2 regions of the Allokutzneria multivorans genome follow, and region 1 is predicted to be linked to the other one. Evidence: riboswitches for the same ligand, from Rfam matches in the RefSeq annotation. Region 1 holds a riboswitch; the other holds the start of a gene.

Region 1 (7,449 bases):
ACGTTGTTGAGGATCTCGATCGGCGTCGGCCGGGTGTCCAGTCCGAGGCCGATCGCGTGCGCCGGAGCGCTCACCGCCATCATCGCGGCGGTCCCGGCGAGAACGGCGGTGGCGCGCGTTCTGACTGACATCTAGATCATCTCCACTCATCGCGTCCGATTGATCGCGCAAGCAATTTCCCGAGCTCGCCCGGAAAATGCTAACGATCACCCCTGTCACCCGAAAGAGAAGGCCCGCCGGAGAGCGCCGGCGGGCCTTCTGGAAAATCGGGCGAATCAGCCCTTCTCGATCTCCACACTGGTTCCGCTGTTGCCGATGCGGACGGTGTTCCTGCTACCACCGTTGTTGCTGATCACCGTGGTGTTGCCGTGCGAGCCGGTGTTCTCGACGATCGAGCGGTTGCCGTGCGAGCCGTTGTTGCTGATGACGGTCGTGTTGCGGTGCGAGCCGGTGTTGCGGACCGCCGAGGAGTTGCGGTCGCTGCCGTTGTTGCTGACCACCGAGGTGTTGCGGTGCGAACGCAGGTTGACCACGTCGCTGTCGTTGGAGTTGGCGTCGTTGTTGCCGATGACCGACCGGTTGCGGTCGGCGACCGCGTTGACCACCCGGGACCGGTTGTCGCTGGCGTTGGTGTTGCCGACGGCGACCTTGTTCAGGCCGGCCCGGTGGTTGGCCACCGCGATGTCGTTGCGGTGGGCGCCCCGGTTGACCGCGACCACGTCGTTGCGGTCGGCCGACCGCGCCTGACCAGCGCCTCCGTAGCCCTCGTTGATGACCACGACCTGGTTGCCGTGCGCGTTCTTGTTGCGCACCGCCGTCCGGTTGCCGTTGGCGTTGTGGTTGCTGACCCCGGTGTCGTTGTCGTCGGAGCCGACGTTGTCGACCAGCGTGTCGTTGCGGTCGGCGTTCTTGTTGCGCACGCCGGTGCGGTTGCGGTTGGAATCGTCGTTGCGCACACCGACGCGGTTTCCCACGGCTCGGTGGTTACCGACCTCGACGTCGTTGTCGTCCCCGCCGGTATTGCCCACCACGACGCCATTGGCACCGGAAGTGGGAACGGCGGGAGTGGCATGAGCGGTTCCCACGCTGAACGGCATCAGAACTGCCAGCGTCGCCGCCACGAGCACGGCACGGCCAACCGCACGATCGGTTTTCACCACATTCTCCTTCTCCAGACAAAAAGCGGGCTCGCACCCCGAGGAGTTGTTCCGATTCCGAAGTTACCTTTTTTGATTTCCCCGGTCGGGTACAACTCCTCCGCCGCAGCTAGAAGCGCGTTCACCCGTTTTCGACGCCGCGCGGCGCTCTCGCTGAGTCACCTCCGCCGCGCTTCGTCACCCGCCAGTAGGAGCACTGTTCCATCCATGCGGCCCAGCGGGAAATGCCTGAAGACGAGCCTGCTGACGATGATCAGTCTGCTATGGACGGTCCGGCACTCCGACGTTTGGGACGTGCTCCCGGAGGTATCGAAGTGCTGTGTGGTTGCCAGGGAACACGGGTGTCTACCTTCCCCAGGACGACACGGCGCTCCTGATCGACGCGATGCTGCTCGCGCCGATCCCGCGTGGTGCGCGCGTGCTCGACATCGGCACTGGTTCGGGCGCGCTCGCCCGAGCGGCAGCGGACTGCGGCGCCGCCGAAGTCACGGCGCTGGACGTGTCCTGGCGCGCGTTGGCGGCGGCGTTCGTCAACACCAGGCTCAGCGGGCGGCGCGTGCGGCTCCGGCACGGGGACATCCGGAAGTGCTTGCCCGGCAGGCACTTCGACGTGGTGCTCGCCAACCCGCCCTACGTCCCCTGTGGACGCGGCGCGCCGGGCAGGCACTCCCCCGCCCGCGCGTGGGACGCCGGGCCGGACGGCAGGGCGGTGCTCGACCCGCTGTGCGACCGCGCGCCAGGATTGTTGTCCCCCAAGGGAATGATGCTCATGGTGCACTCGACGCTGTGCGATCCGGAAAAAACCCTGGTCCGCCTGCGCGACGGAGGCCTGAAGGCGGCCGTCGTCGCCCGCGCCCGCTGCCCGTTCGGCCCGGTGATGAGCAGCCGCGCGGACTGGTTGGAGCGCGCCGGGTTGATCGAGCCGGGACAGCGCGACGAGGAGCTGGTGGTGATCCGTGCCGACCGAACCCGCTGAGCAGCCCCGCCGCGCACGCATGGTGCGCGGCGGCCCGCTGATGATCGAAGGTCCCGTCGAGCTCGTCGACGCCGACGGCAACACCGTGCTGTGCGAACGCTTCCAGGTCGCGGTCTGCATGTGCCGCAGGAGCAAGCGCTACCCGATCTGCGACACCAGCCACCGCCCCCGCAAGTCACCTGAGAAGTGAAGTGCGCCCCTGAGTCCAGCAGCCCATGACGTGGTCCGCGAGGTGGGTCTCCAGCAGCTCGGTCGCCTGGATGCCCAGCACCACGTCGGCGGCCAGTTCCGGTTCGCGCTCAAGGAGATCGCCGAGCACGTCGTGCCGCAGCACCTGCTCGTGCACCGCGTCGGCCTCGATGTGCTCGGTGTAGAAGCGGATGCACACCGGGTGGGCTCCCATGCGCTCCAACGCTTTCTCCATCCGCTGTGCCGCCGGGGCCGTCGTGATCTCCGCCGCCGCGAAGTGCCCCACCAGCGCTCCGCGCAGTCCCCGGTGCAATCCGAACAGCGACATCATGTTCACCACCGCCAACGCGGCCGCCGGAACGTCGTCGATGTAGGCCAGGTACCCGGAGTCCAGCCCCGCTCCGTCCATCAGGTCCGCGAACAGCCGCGAGTGCATCCGCTCCGCCCGCCCACCGCCGAACTCGTCGTACTCCACCGCCACCAAGGCCGCCTTCGCCTTTCCGCTCAGACGCGGCAACACCCAGGCGTGCGGATCGGCTTCCTTCAGGTGGTAGAGCGAGCGGTGCACGAAGAACTCCCGCATCTGCCACCACTCGCCTTCGTCGCAGAGGTACCCCGAGACCCCCGAGCTGTCCACCAGCAAGCCGTCCACCTCCCCCCACACGTCGTCCCCGCCCGGCACGTCGCGCCGCAACGCCCCCAGAAAGGCGTCTTCGAGCACCGCCCGGAACCGCAACAGCTCCGGGTCCCACTCCCACGCCGCGTCCACCCCGGGAAACCCCTGGTAGTGCAGCTCGTAGCAGGTGTACAACGCGAGCTGCAGGTCACGCTCGTAGGCCGCGACGGGCACACACGGCAGTGCCGCCCCGGCCGGCGCTCCGGCGAGCGTCGCGAACAGGGCCTCGGTCAGCGGGCCGACCGGCTTCGGCAACGTGCGAGTGGTAGTCACAGGCTCGGACTACCCCCGAGAAGTCCTGTTGAGACGTACCACTTCCGTCAGAACGGCGCCGGTTCCGCGATGGGTTCGAGTTCGGTGTCATAGGTGCGCTCGGCCGGTGTGGTCCACCGATGGGTGCCGTCGTCGAGGTTCTCGCACCGCCAGTTGGAGTGGGTCTTCATGGTGTGGTGGTGTCGGCATTTCGGCCGGAGGTTCCGGATGGTGGTGTTCGTTCCGTCGAACGGGCGGCAGTGGTCGAGGTCGCAGCGGTGTGACGGCTGCTGGCACCCGATCGCTGTGCAGCGCGGGTACCGGGCGTTAATCAACTCTCGCTGCTTCGGCGACGGCCGATAGGCGTCACTGACCTCCTCTGCCATCCCAGTGACCGGGTCGGTCAGGATCCGCTTCCAGACCCCGCCTGCCGCGATGTCCTGCGCGACATGGGTCGGGATCGGCCCGTACCCCGCCAGCATGCCCGGATCATCGGTCAACCCGAGCAGCGCCGTGACGGGCATCGTCAGATACACCATCGTCTGCCCCTGCGGCGCCGCAGTATCGAGACCCAGCAACAGATCCCGCGCCACATCCGCCCGCTTCTGATCCAGGGTCCGGTCATCCTTCGGCAGGGACTTCGCGATCCGATCGATGTGATCGAAAGCCATCGCCGTGTCATGCGCGGTCATCGTGTGACGCAGCTCGGCCATGCCGTCATCCAGGTTGATCTTCTCCACCAGACGCCGCTTGCGCTTCTCCTCATGACGAGCATCAGCGGCCTTCGGGTCCAACTTGTGGATCAACGTCTGAGCACGCCGCCGGATCGAGGTGTAAGTACGAGTCGGGGCGTACTCCAGCAGATTCGCCTCGGCGATCGAAGCGTTGGGCTCCTTCAAGATCCGCACCTGGTCCACGATGAGCAACGCCTTGCTCTCATCGATCTTCCCGGCCGACAGGGCCGCAAGCACTCGGGGACGCTCGGTCAACTCCGAGGCATTGGACAAGATCCGATCAGCACCACGTCGCGAGATGTGCAGGGCACAGGCAATCTCATTCTGCACAAACCGATAGTCACGATCATCGGCGGCGACGTGGAATGTGATCAAGGCTGTGGCGAGTTCCGCTTTCGCATGACAAAGAGCGGCCTGTTTCGCCTCAACCTCAACAAGAAGTTCATCGAGGGTCATACCCCCAATTCTACCCGCAAATAATAGTCGATCATAGCTCTAAAGAATGAATTCCCAGGCGCCCGCAACCCCGAAAACGCAACCCCCACCAAACGCAAGACGCCAACACAACTGGTCGGCTTTACCTGGGGTGCGCGTGCCATACGCTTGCCCGCGTGGGCCGGTGATCCTTCACCGTGCCCGTCCGGCCCATGACGGCACGCGCAAGGGGCCCCCAGGTCAAGCCGACCCCCACGCTGGAAATCAGCTACGAAACAAACCCAGGCATCGGATACCCAGCCATCAACTCCGAAACCTCCAGAGCGATCTTCTCGGCATCCTCACCAGAAACAGCCCGATCAATCCACCCGGCCAACAACCGCATCTCCTCCACGCCCAAACCCCGCGTGGTCACAGCCGCGGTCCCCAACCGAATCCCCGAGGGATCAAAAGGCTTCCGCGTGTCGTACGGAACCGTGTTGTAGTTCAGCTCGATCCCGGCCAGATCCAACGCCTGAGCCGCAGGCTTGCCCGCGATCCCCTTCGACGTCAGATCAATGAGAATCAGGTGGTTGTCCGTCCCACCGGAAACCAGGTCGAACCCGCGCTCCACCAAAGCCGCGGCGAGCGCGGAAGCGTTCTCCACCACCGCGTGCGCGTAGGTCGAGAACGACGGCTGAGCGGCCTCACCCAACGCGACAGCGATCGCGGCGGTCGTGTGGTTGTGCGGGCCGCCTTGCAAGCCGGGGAACACGGCCTTGTCGATCGCCTTGGCGTGCGCGGCATCCGTCATGATCATCGCGCCGCGCGGGCCGCGGAGCGTCTTGTGCGTGGTGGTCGTGATGACCGGGGCGTGCCCGACCGGCGAGGGGTGCGCGCCACCGGCGATGAGGCCCGCGATGTGCGCGATGTCGGCGACGAGGACGGCGCCGACCTCCTCGGCGATCGCGGCGAAGGCGGGGAAGTCGATGGTGCGCGGGATCGCGGTGCCACCGCAGAAGATGAGCTTGGGCCGCTCGGCCAGCGCGAGGTCGCGGACCTCGTCCATGTCCACGCGGCCGGTGTCCTGGCGCACGGTGTAGCGCACGCTGGAGAACCACTTGCCGGTGGCCGAGACGCTCCAGCCGTGGGTGAGGTGGCCGCCCATCGGCAGCGCCATGCCCATGACCTTCTCGCCGGGCTCCAGGAACGCCAGGTACGCGGCGAGGTTGGCGGGCGAGCCGGAGTACGGCTGCACGTTGGCGTGCTCGACGCCGAAGACCTGCTTCGCGCGCGCGACGGCGAGCTGCTCGACCTGGTCGATGACCTGCTGGCCCTCGTAGTACCGGCGGCCCGCGTAGCCCTCGGAGTACTTGTTCGTCAGCACCGTGCCGGTCGCTTCGAGCACGGCGGTGGAGACGTAGTTCTCGGAGGCGATCAGCCGGATCTTCTCGAACTGGCGCTGCGCCTCCGCGTGCACCAGCTCGGCGACCTGCGGGTCGGCGGCGGTGAGCGTGGGGATGTTCGGTTCGTGCACGACGACCTCCGGGCGTGACAGCACGCCGCGGAGGCACCCAGGCGCGCGGCGCGCTCCGACTTCCCGCTCCCCGGTGGTTGACCCCACCCTCGGCGCGCCAGTCGCGAACACCCGCATCGTAGGTGGTGGATCACCGCGCGCGGGCGCCGGGTTCGAGCACGCCGCGCAGCTCAGCCGCCGAGCCGACCAGCCACGTCACGCCCGCCGCGACGAGCTGGCCGGGTTGGTCGACGCCGAAGGTGACCCCGGCCGCGCGCATCCCGGCGGCGGAGGCCATCAGGGCGTCCTCGACGGCGTCCCCGACGACGACGCAGTCCTGCGCGGCGATCCCGAACGTGCGCGCCGCCAGCAGCGCCGGGTCGGCGTAGGGCTTGCCGCGCGGGGTCATCCAGCTCCCGACGACGAGGTCGACCGCGTCGCGAAGCCCGGCCGCCGAGAGCAGTTCCTCCGCCCCCGACCTGGTGCGGCCGGTGATCACGGCGAGGCAGTGGCCGGATTCGCGCAGGCCGCGCAGCAGCTCGGTAATCCCGGGGAACACCAGTCGCGCCGCGTCGGGAAGAACGCGTTCGCGGAACAGTTCCTGGAAGCGGTGCACCGAGAGCCGCACCAGCCCGTGTCCGGGCGGCAGGCCCAGCAGTCGCGCGAACGCGGGCTCCATCGGGAGGTCCGCACAGGCCCGAACGCGGTTCGCCGGGGGCATCGGCCGCCCCGAACGCGCCACCACGCGGCGGAGCAGCGGCGCCGACGCGGTCGGCGTGTCGAGCAGCGTGCCGTCCAGGTCGAACAGCACGGCCGCGCATTCAGCCATTCAGGACTCCGCTCGAAAAGAATCGGCCGTGGCCGAAATCCAGATACGCAGACGACCTCATCGGATCACCTTCGGTCAAATCAGGCCCTGTTATCCTTTCCGCCGTGCGGAAATCCGAGGCGGGCTCGACCGTCGCCGCTGAACGCGCCCTGCGGCTGTTGCGCTTGCTCGCGGGCAATGGCGAGATCCGCTTGACGGAGCTGAGCAGGGAACTCGGGTTGCCGCATTCCACGACGCACCGGCTGCTGGCCACCCTGCGCCAGGAGGGCTTCGCGCTCCAGGACTCCGTGAGCAGGCGCTACGTCGCGGGTCCCGGCATGTGGGAGCTGGGCTGGCTGCTGGACCCGCACGGCCTGCGCCTGGCCGCGCGCCCGCACCTCACCGCGCTCGCGGCGGAGTTCGGCGAGTCGGTGCAGCTCGTGGTGCTCCAGGGCCGCTACGTCGAGTTCCTGGACGGGGTCGAGTCCGACCGGCTGGTCAAGCACGGGACGCGCCTGGGCCGCCCGCTGCCGTCACACCTGGTCAGTGCCGGTAAGGCGATGCTCGCCCGGCTGCCGGAGCCGATGGTGGACCGGCTCTACCCGGAGGAGGAGCTGATCACCATGACCCCGGCCAGCGTGCGCACGAAGTCCGCGCTGCTCGGCCAGCTGCGGCTGGCCCGGGAGCGCGGCTACGCGACCAACATCGGCGAGACCGAGCCGGAGGT
Region 2 (7,449 bases), on a different contig from region 1:
GGCGGTCGAGACGAGGCTCAGGAACGGCAGCAGCAACTGGTTGAGCGCGGGCACGGCGCTGTGCGCGAACACGGTGCCGCGCCCGGGGTCGAAGCCGGCCGCGAGGTAGTCCAGCACCAGGTCCTCGACGTGCTCGGGCAGCCGCTCGGCGAGGTCCCGATCGGTCAGCACCTGGTAGTCGGCGATGATCAGCATCACCTCGACCCCGAGGCGTTGCAGCCGGATGCGGTTGTGCAGCGTGCCGAAGTAGTGCCCGAGGTGCAGCCGCCCGGTCGGCCGGTCCCCGGTGAGCACGCGGAAGCTCGACGGCGTCTCGACGACGGACTGTTCCAGCAGTGCGCTGGTCATGGTGTTCTCCTGTCGGTGGTGGGGCCGCGAGATGACGGCCGCACCCCTGCCAGGGAACGAAAAAGGGCCGCTCATCCGAACGGCCCGTGTCGTGCGCGAAAGGGGTGCCGCTCCTAAGTGGAGCGCCACCAGCCGAGACACGCGCTGCGAAGCATGCTCGGAGGGTACACCGGGAAAACCCGTTGCGGTCCAGGGCGCGCCCCGGTGATGATGGCCGCACACACCGAGCGAGAAGGAGACAGTCATGAACATCAAGCACCTTCTGTCGCTCGTTCTGCTGCCCTCGGCGGCCTCCTCGACCTGACCACTGCGCCAGCTCGCGGAAGCCGCCCACCGGAATCCCGGTCAGGGCGGTTTTTCTTTGTGCCAAGCCCCCGTAGCCCAACGGCAGAGGCACCGCGTTCAGGACGCGGCCAGTCCAGGTTCGAATCCCGGCGGGGGCACGGCGGAGGGCCCGAGGCGGTGTCGCCTCGGGCCCTCCCACCCCAGCTCGGCTCAGCGCCGCGAGCGCCGCAGGTTGTCCAGGGCCAGCGCGCCCGGCCCGAACACCGCGATCAGCAGGAACACCCAGCTGTAGATCGCGGCCAGCTCACCCATGTTCGACAGCGGGTGCAGGCCCATCGGCTGGTGCACGACGAAGTAGGCGTAGGCCATCACCCCGGAGCAGAGCACCGCCGCGTACCTGGTGAACAGCCCGATCAGGATCAGCGCGCCGCCGACCATCTCGATCACCCCGGCGTAGTAGCCCGGCCACACGCCGAACGGCGTCGCGCCGCCGGCTCCGTCGACGCCGCCGAACCACCCGAAGGTGCCCTGGCCGCCGTGGCTGATGAACAGGAAGGACACCACGAGCCGCACGCCCGCCAGCACCCCCGCTTCCAGCTTCGCCTTGCTGATCAGTGGGGCGTTGACCTGGGTGGTGGTGTTCGCAGCCATGACGTGTCCTCCTGGTTCGTGTCCTCGCTTCTACTAGTGCGTCGAACGGGCCGGGCGCGGATCGACACCGCCCCGGACTTTCTTGGTGGACTTTGTCCGGCCGAGCGCGAACACGCCCAATGCCAAGATCATCATCGCCGCGCTGACCCACACCGGGGCCCGGAAGCCGAGGCCGGCGTCGATGGCCAACCCGCCGAACCACGGCCCCACGGTGTTGCCGACGTTGAAAGCGGCCGTGCTGAACCCGCCCGCCAGGGTCGGCGCGAACCCGGCCAGGTAGAAGACCCGCGAGGTCAGCACGGGTGCGATGCCGAAGGCGAGCAGTCCCTGGAGGAACACCAGCCCCACCGCCACCACGGGGTTGCCCGCGGTCAGCGCCAGCACGGCCCACCCGAGCGCGAGCGCGACCATCCCGGCTCCGAGCACGGTCATCGGCCTCGCGTCGGCGATGCGCCCGCCCACCGTGATGCCGATGAACGCCCCGAGGCCGAAGAGCACCAACGTGCCCGGAACCCATCCTTCTCCGAGCCCCGCGACCTCTGTGACCAGCGGCGCCAGGTACGTGAAGGTGCAGAACGTCGCGCCCTGGACCAACGCGTTGAGCGCGTACGCGACGAGCAGCGGCTTGCTGAACAACGGCCTCAGTTCGATGCGCCCGACGGGCTCCGGCGCGCTCTTCGGCAGCGTGGCCAGCACAGCGATCACCGACAGCGCCGACAGGACCGCGACCGCCCAGAAGGCTGCGCGCCAGCCGAGGTGCTGCCCGAGGAAGGCTCCTCCGGGCACGCCCGCGACGCACGCGAGCGTGGTTCCGCCGACCACGACCGACATCGCGCGGGCTTTGGCGTTCTCCCCGGCCATGCTGATCGCGGCGACGGCCGCAACCGCCCAGAACCCGGCGCACGCGAGCGCTCCGAGCACGCGGGTCACCATCAGCACCGCGTAGTCGGAGGACAGCGCCCCGACCACGTGCACGACGGCGAAGACGACGAGGAACGCGCCGAGCGCGCGGCGGCGCTCCCAGCGCATCGTCAGCACGGCCAGCGGCGGACCGCCGACGACCATGCCGATGGCGAACGCCGAGGTCAGCATCCCCGCGTCCGGGATGGAGACCACGAGGTCCGTTGCGATGGCGGGCACGAGGCCCGACAGCATGAATTCGGACGTGCTGATGGCGAAGACCGCCACCCCCAGCACGTAGACGGCGAAGGGCATGACGAAGCGACTCCCTGCTTTTGCGGATTCAAACCCGGAAAAGGACCGCGGGAGCACAGACAGAAAAGGAAAGGAGGTCGACCGCGGTCCACGACGCGGCGATCCGGTGGGTGTCAGAAAGCAGCCACCGGACTACCGGTGGCTAGGCTCTGGAGGCCTCGGGGCTCGACACGAGGAAAACGCTAGCAGACCGTGTCGAGTCCTTAAGCTGAGCGCATGACCCGAGTTCTGATCACCGGCGCCAGCGGACTCCTCGGCACGGCAGTGCGGCAGCGGCTCGAAGGCACCGGACACACCGTGATCCCGTGCCACCACAACAAGAACTCCGGCGGCGAGCGCCTGGACATCACCAGCGCCGAGTCCGTCGCCGAGGTCTTCGCCCGCACGGAGCCCGAGGTCGTCGTGCACTGCGCCGCCATCCCCGACGTCGCCCAGTGCGAGAAGGACCCCGACCTGGCACGGCTGGTCAACGTCGACGGCACCGAGCTGGTCGCCACTCAGGCAACGCGCATCGGCGCTCGCCTCCTCCACGTGTCAACCGACTGGGTCTTCGCGGGCGACGGCGACGGCGGCTACCGCGAAACCGATTCCCCCACCCCCGCTCAGGAGTACGGCCGCTCCAAACTCGCCGCCGAGCAGGCCGCAGGTTCAGCGCTCATCGTCCGAGTCCCCCTCCTCTACGGCCTCGGCTCCCAGCCGCGCCCCACCTGGCCCGCCCAGGTCCTGACCAAGCTCGCGCGCGGCGAGGAGGTCCGCACCGACGACGAGGAGATCCGCCAACCCGCGTTCGTCGACGACGTCGCCCGCTGCTTCGCCGACCTGATCACGTTGGGCGCCAAGGGAATCGTCCACATCGCCCCGCAGGAGCAGCACACCAAGCTAGCCTGGTCCCGCCTGCTGGCCGAGGCCGTCGGCGCCCCCACCGAGCTGATCCGCCCCACCCCACGCCCCCACTGGCCGACCCGCCCGCTGCGCGCCACCCTCCGCACCGACCGCCTCGCCGAGCTGGGCGTGACCCCGCCGCGCGGCGCCGCCGAGGTCGCCGACACCCACCGAGCGAGCCTTGCCGACCTGCTGACCACCTAGCCCGCGAGCCGGATGTTCCTGCGTGGCTCCCGTGCCGGGTCGATCCAGGCGGGCGGCAGGAACACCGGCAACCCCGCGTCGAAGACGATCTCCCACTCTTGCTGGTGGATGACGTGGTGGTGATGTGAGCACAGCAGGACCATGTTGCCCAGGCTCGTCTCGCCCCCATTGATCCAATGCACGACATGATGGGCTTCCGTCCATGCCGGAGGCCGGTCGCAGCCCGGGAAGGCACACCCCTTGTCCCGCACCGCCAGTGCCTTCCGGAGCGCTTTCGGCGCGGCGCGTTTCTCCCGCCCGTAGTCCAAGGGCACCCCGTTGCCGTCGAGGACGATGGGGATGGCGGTGGCGTCGCAGGCAATCTTGCGCACCAACTGCGCCGACAGCGGCCCGCTCCACGATGTCCACCCGACCGAGAGCCCAGCGAGGAGGGCTTCGTAGGAGATCGTGATGATCACCTGCGGTCGCTCCCCGCCCTGCATCGGCAACCCCTGAGAAGCCATCGCCACCCGCACCAACTCGACCAGGGCATCGGCGTTGCGCTGCTCCGGTGTCCGATCATCATCCTTGCGAGGTTTGGCCAGGGACTGCATCGCGGTCATGAACGCCTCACCCGCCTCGGGGTCCAGCACGCCCCGGATGACCGTGTTCCCGTTGGCGTCCTGATGCGCCTTCAAGCCCCGTTTGGTGATGCTGTCCTGCTCCTCTGTGAAGACACCGTCGGGATCCAGCAACGCCCGCACATACTTCCCGGCCTTCTCCAACTCCTTGTGGTTCAACGTGCGGGCATGCTTGGCCAACTCCCGCTCAGCGTCCTCACGGTGTTCAGCGGGCAAGGCACGGAGGGTGTCAGAGATGACGAACACATGCTCCGCCTGGATGTCGCCGTCCCGCAACGCCCTCGCCGTCTCAGGCAGCGACGGCAGTTCTTTCACCAACCGCGCCCGCCGCCGGGCCTCATACGGCGACAACACCAGAGTGTCCCGTAACAACACCGCCAAGCTCCGGCACCCGTGCACCACATGCAGACTCCGGGTCTCGGCTTCGGCCGCCAGGTCGGCCATGACCGCGACCACCATCCGCTGCACCGTCTCCAGTTCCTGCAACGTCGGCAGGATCTCTTCCTCCGGCAGCTGATACGGCTGCAACCCTGTGAGATGATCTATAAAATCAGTGATCTCCATATGTTCCCCTCCTCCTTCAATAGTAGAAAGAGGAGACGGAAATGGCGAAGTACCAGCGGGTGATTCCCCTGTCTGCCAACGGTTCCAACCCGTAATACCACCAGCACAAAACCGAGCACATTCGAGCACTGTCCACAGTGGACTAACTCTCAGCGACACCCAGCCCAGGCGCCCCAAACAAAACGCGACACGCGGCTGGAACCGTCGGCTTTACCTGGGGTGCGCGTGCCATACGCTCGCGCGAGGGCCGGGTGCTTCATCCCGTGCCCCTGTAAGGCCCAGGGGCACGCGCAAGGGCCCCCAGGTCAAGCCGACCCCCGCAGGCACCGGCGCGCCCCACACACCCAACCGCACCCCCAGCTGATACCGGCGCGACCAGGAACCCCAACCCCAAAGCCCGACCACACCACCGCGTAAACTCCCGTCCGGGCCGTGACTGGCGCTGAAGGTGGGTCACCACCGGGGAGCGGCCCGACCGGCCACACCGGTCCCAGCCGCGCGCCTGGGTGAGCAGACCACGACCACGCCACCCCAGGGAGCCCCCGTGACCAGTCGTTCCATGCCCGGCACCGATCTCGCCGCGACGATCGTGAAGGCCACCGCCGAGCGCGCAGCCGAGTTCGAACGGCTCACCGGTACCAAGCCGTGCCTGGCGACGGTGATCGTCGGTGACGACCCGGCGTCGGTGACCTACGTGAAGATGAAGCGCAACCGCTGCGCGAAGGCGGGGATCACCTCGCGCCACGTGCCGTTGCCGGAGGAGACCACGACGGAGCAGCTCGTCGCGGCGGTGCGGGAGCTCTCCGAGGACCCGTCGGTGCACGGGATCCTGTTGCAGCACCCCGTTCCGGCGCACATCGACGAGCGGGCGGCGTTCGAGGCGATCGCGCCGGGCAAGGACGTGGACGGCGTGACGATGCACTCGTTCGCGGCGATGTCCTTCGGTGAGCCGGGGTTCGCCTCGTGCACGCCGGGCGGGATCATGCGGTTGCTGGAGGACTACGGCGTCGAGCCGAGCGGCAAGCACGCGGTGGTGATCGGCCGCAGCCCGATCCTGGGCAAGCCGGCCGCGATGTTGTTGCTGGCCAAGGACGCCACGGTCACGGTGTGCCATTCGCGCACGCGGGACCTGCCGTCGATCGTGCGCACGGCGGACATCGTGGTGGCGGCGGTCGGCAAGCCGGAGTTCGTCAAGGGCGACTGGATCAAGCCGGGCGCGGTGGTGATCGACGCGGGCTACAACGAGGGCAACGTGGGTGACGTGGCTTACGCCGAGGCGCTGCCGCACGCGTCGCTGATCACTCCGGTGCCGGGCGGGGTCGGTCCGACCACGATCGCGCTGCTGCTGGAGCAGACGGTCACCGCCGCCTTCGCCGCGTCGTAGTCTTCGGGGCATGGACGACGAGCCCGAGATCACGTTGGGGGACCCCGCCGAGCTGCTGGCGGGGTACCTCGACTTCTACCGCTCCGAGGTGCTGCGCAAGATCGACGGGCTGGGCGAGGCCGAGCTGCGGTCCTCGCGCGTGCCGTCGGGCTGGACGCCGATCGGCCTGGTCAACCACCTCGCGCACATGGAGCGGCGGTGGCTGCGCTGGGGTTTCCGCGCCGAGCAGGTGGACAGCCCGTGGGGTGACAGCGGGAACTGGACGCCGGAGCGGCCGACCGCCGAGGTGCTGGCGTTCTTCCACGAGCAGTGCGCGCACTCCCGGGAGATCGCCGCGAGCGCGGAGCTGACCGAGGTGGCGCGGGCGGGCGGCCGGTTCTCCGAGGACGACCGCCCCACCCTGGGCTGGATCTTGTTCCACGTGCTCCAGGAGTACGCGCGGCACGCCGGGCACCTCGACATCTCCCGCGAGCTCACCGACGGCTCAACAGGTTGAGCAACGGAGCCAGCCAGTAGGCGATCGTCAGCATGAAGACTTCCTGGAGCAGCAGAACCAGGACGACGGGGACGCTCAGCGCGACAACCGCCAGTAACGCGTACGCGGCCGCTCGGCCCTCTCTCGACATGCGCTGAGCGTCGGACACACCCCGGACGCACGACATCCGTGGAACTACCTACCGCTGCGCCAGTTCCACCAGGAAGTCGCGCTGCGCGCCGGGCCGCAGGGTCGCGGCGATGATGACGGCGACGGCGGAGCACCACGCCAGCAGCCGCTCACCGTCCACATAGGACAGTCCTGCGGTGATCCTGGTGATGCGCCGCTCCAACTCCTCCCGCGTGGCGACACCGGGGGCCAGCGCCCAGTCGACGAGGTCGAAGGTGAGGTCGCCGATGGTCGGGCGCGGGTCGATGGCGACGAGCCCGTGCGGTCCGCGCAGCACGTTGCGCCCGTGCAGGTCGCCGTGCACGAGCCCCTGAACGCCGCCTTCGGTCAGCTCGATCCCCTTGCCGGTCAAGGACTCCAGCTCGGGAGCGCGACGCACGGTCAGCTCCGCCATGAACCGCACGCGGTCCGAGAGGTGCGGTAGCCCGGCGGGCAGGTCGACGTCCTCGCGCAACGAGCGCAGCACCTCGAACGGGATCAGCTCGGGCTCGTCCTCGATCATGGTCCCCGGCGCGATGGCGGGCAGCAGCAGCGCGCCCGCGTCGACGTCGGCAACGAGAACGTCCACCATGTGCGGTGATCGCCGCCAAGCACGCAGAGCGGTCAGCTCGGTCGTGGCGACCTCGCGGTCG

The links. A riboswitch is a leader RNA that binds a small molecule or an ion and turns the genes downstream of it on or off. The one in region 1 is predicted to bind ZMP and ZTP.
Region 2: it holds a riboswitch for ZMP and ZTP, as region 1 does, so the genes downstream of both, ABD798_RS34515 (bifunctional 5,10-methylenetetrahydrofolate dehydrogenase/5,10-methenyltetrahydrofolate cyclohydrolase) here and ABD798_RS25625 (serine hydroxymethyltransferase) in region 1, are expected to answer to the same signal.

Annotation. Positions count from the first base shown of each region.
Region 1 covers NZ_BAABAL010000018.1:328,032-335,480, forward strand. Annotated here, with positions in the region: gene ABD798_RS25595 (hypothetical protein) at 1-131, opposite strand, end outside; gene ABD798_RS25600 (hypothetical protein) at 276-1,157, opposite strand; gene ABD798_RS25605 (HemK2/MTQ2 family protein methyltransferase) at 1,477-2,133, shown strand; gene ABD798_RS25610 (CDGSH iron-sulfur domain-containing protein) at 2,114-2,323, shown strand; gene ABD798_RS25615 (iron-containing redox enzyme family protein) at 2,309-3,271, opposite strand; gene ABD798_RS25620 (HNH endonuclease signature motif containing protein) at 3,319-4,440, opposite strand; gene ABD798_RS25625 (serine hydroxymethyltransferase) at 4,688-5,959, opposite strand; ZMP/ZTP riboswitch at 5,964-6,050, opposite strand; gene ABD798_RS25630 (HAD family hydrolase) at 6,066-6,743, opposite strand; gene ABD798_RS25635 (IclR family transcriptional regulator) at 6,848-7,449, shown strand, end outside.
Region 2 covers NZ_BAABAL010000026.1:54,032-61,480, forward strand. Annotated here, with positions in the region: gene trpS (tryptophan--tRNA ligase) at 1-348, opposite strand, end outside; tRNA gene ABD798_RS34490 (tRNA-Leu) at 719-791, shown strand; gene ABD798_RS34495 (DoxX family protein) at 844-1,284, opposite strand; gene ABD798_RS34500 (Cmx/CmrA family chloramphenicol efflux MFS transporter) at 1,318-2,499, opposite strand; gene ABD798_RS34505 (SDR family oxidoreductase) at 2,716-3,585, shown strand; gene ABD798_RS34510 (HNH endonuclease signature motif containing protein) at 3,582-4,769, opposite strand; ZMP/ZTP riboswitch at 5,192-5,284, shown strand; gene ABD798_RS34515 (bifunctional 5,10-methylenetetrahydrofolate dehydrogenase/5,10-methenyltetrahydrofolate cyclohydrolase) at 5,314-6,153, shown strand; gene ABD798_RS34520 (DinB family protein) at 6,164-6,649, shown strand; gene ABD798_RS34525 (hypothetical protein) at 6,627-6,779, opposite strand; gene ABD798_RS34530 (aminoglycoside phosphotransferase family protein) at 6,828-7,449, opposite strand, start outside.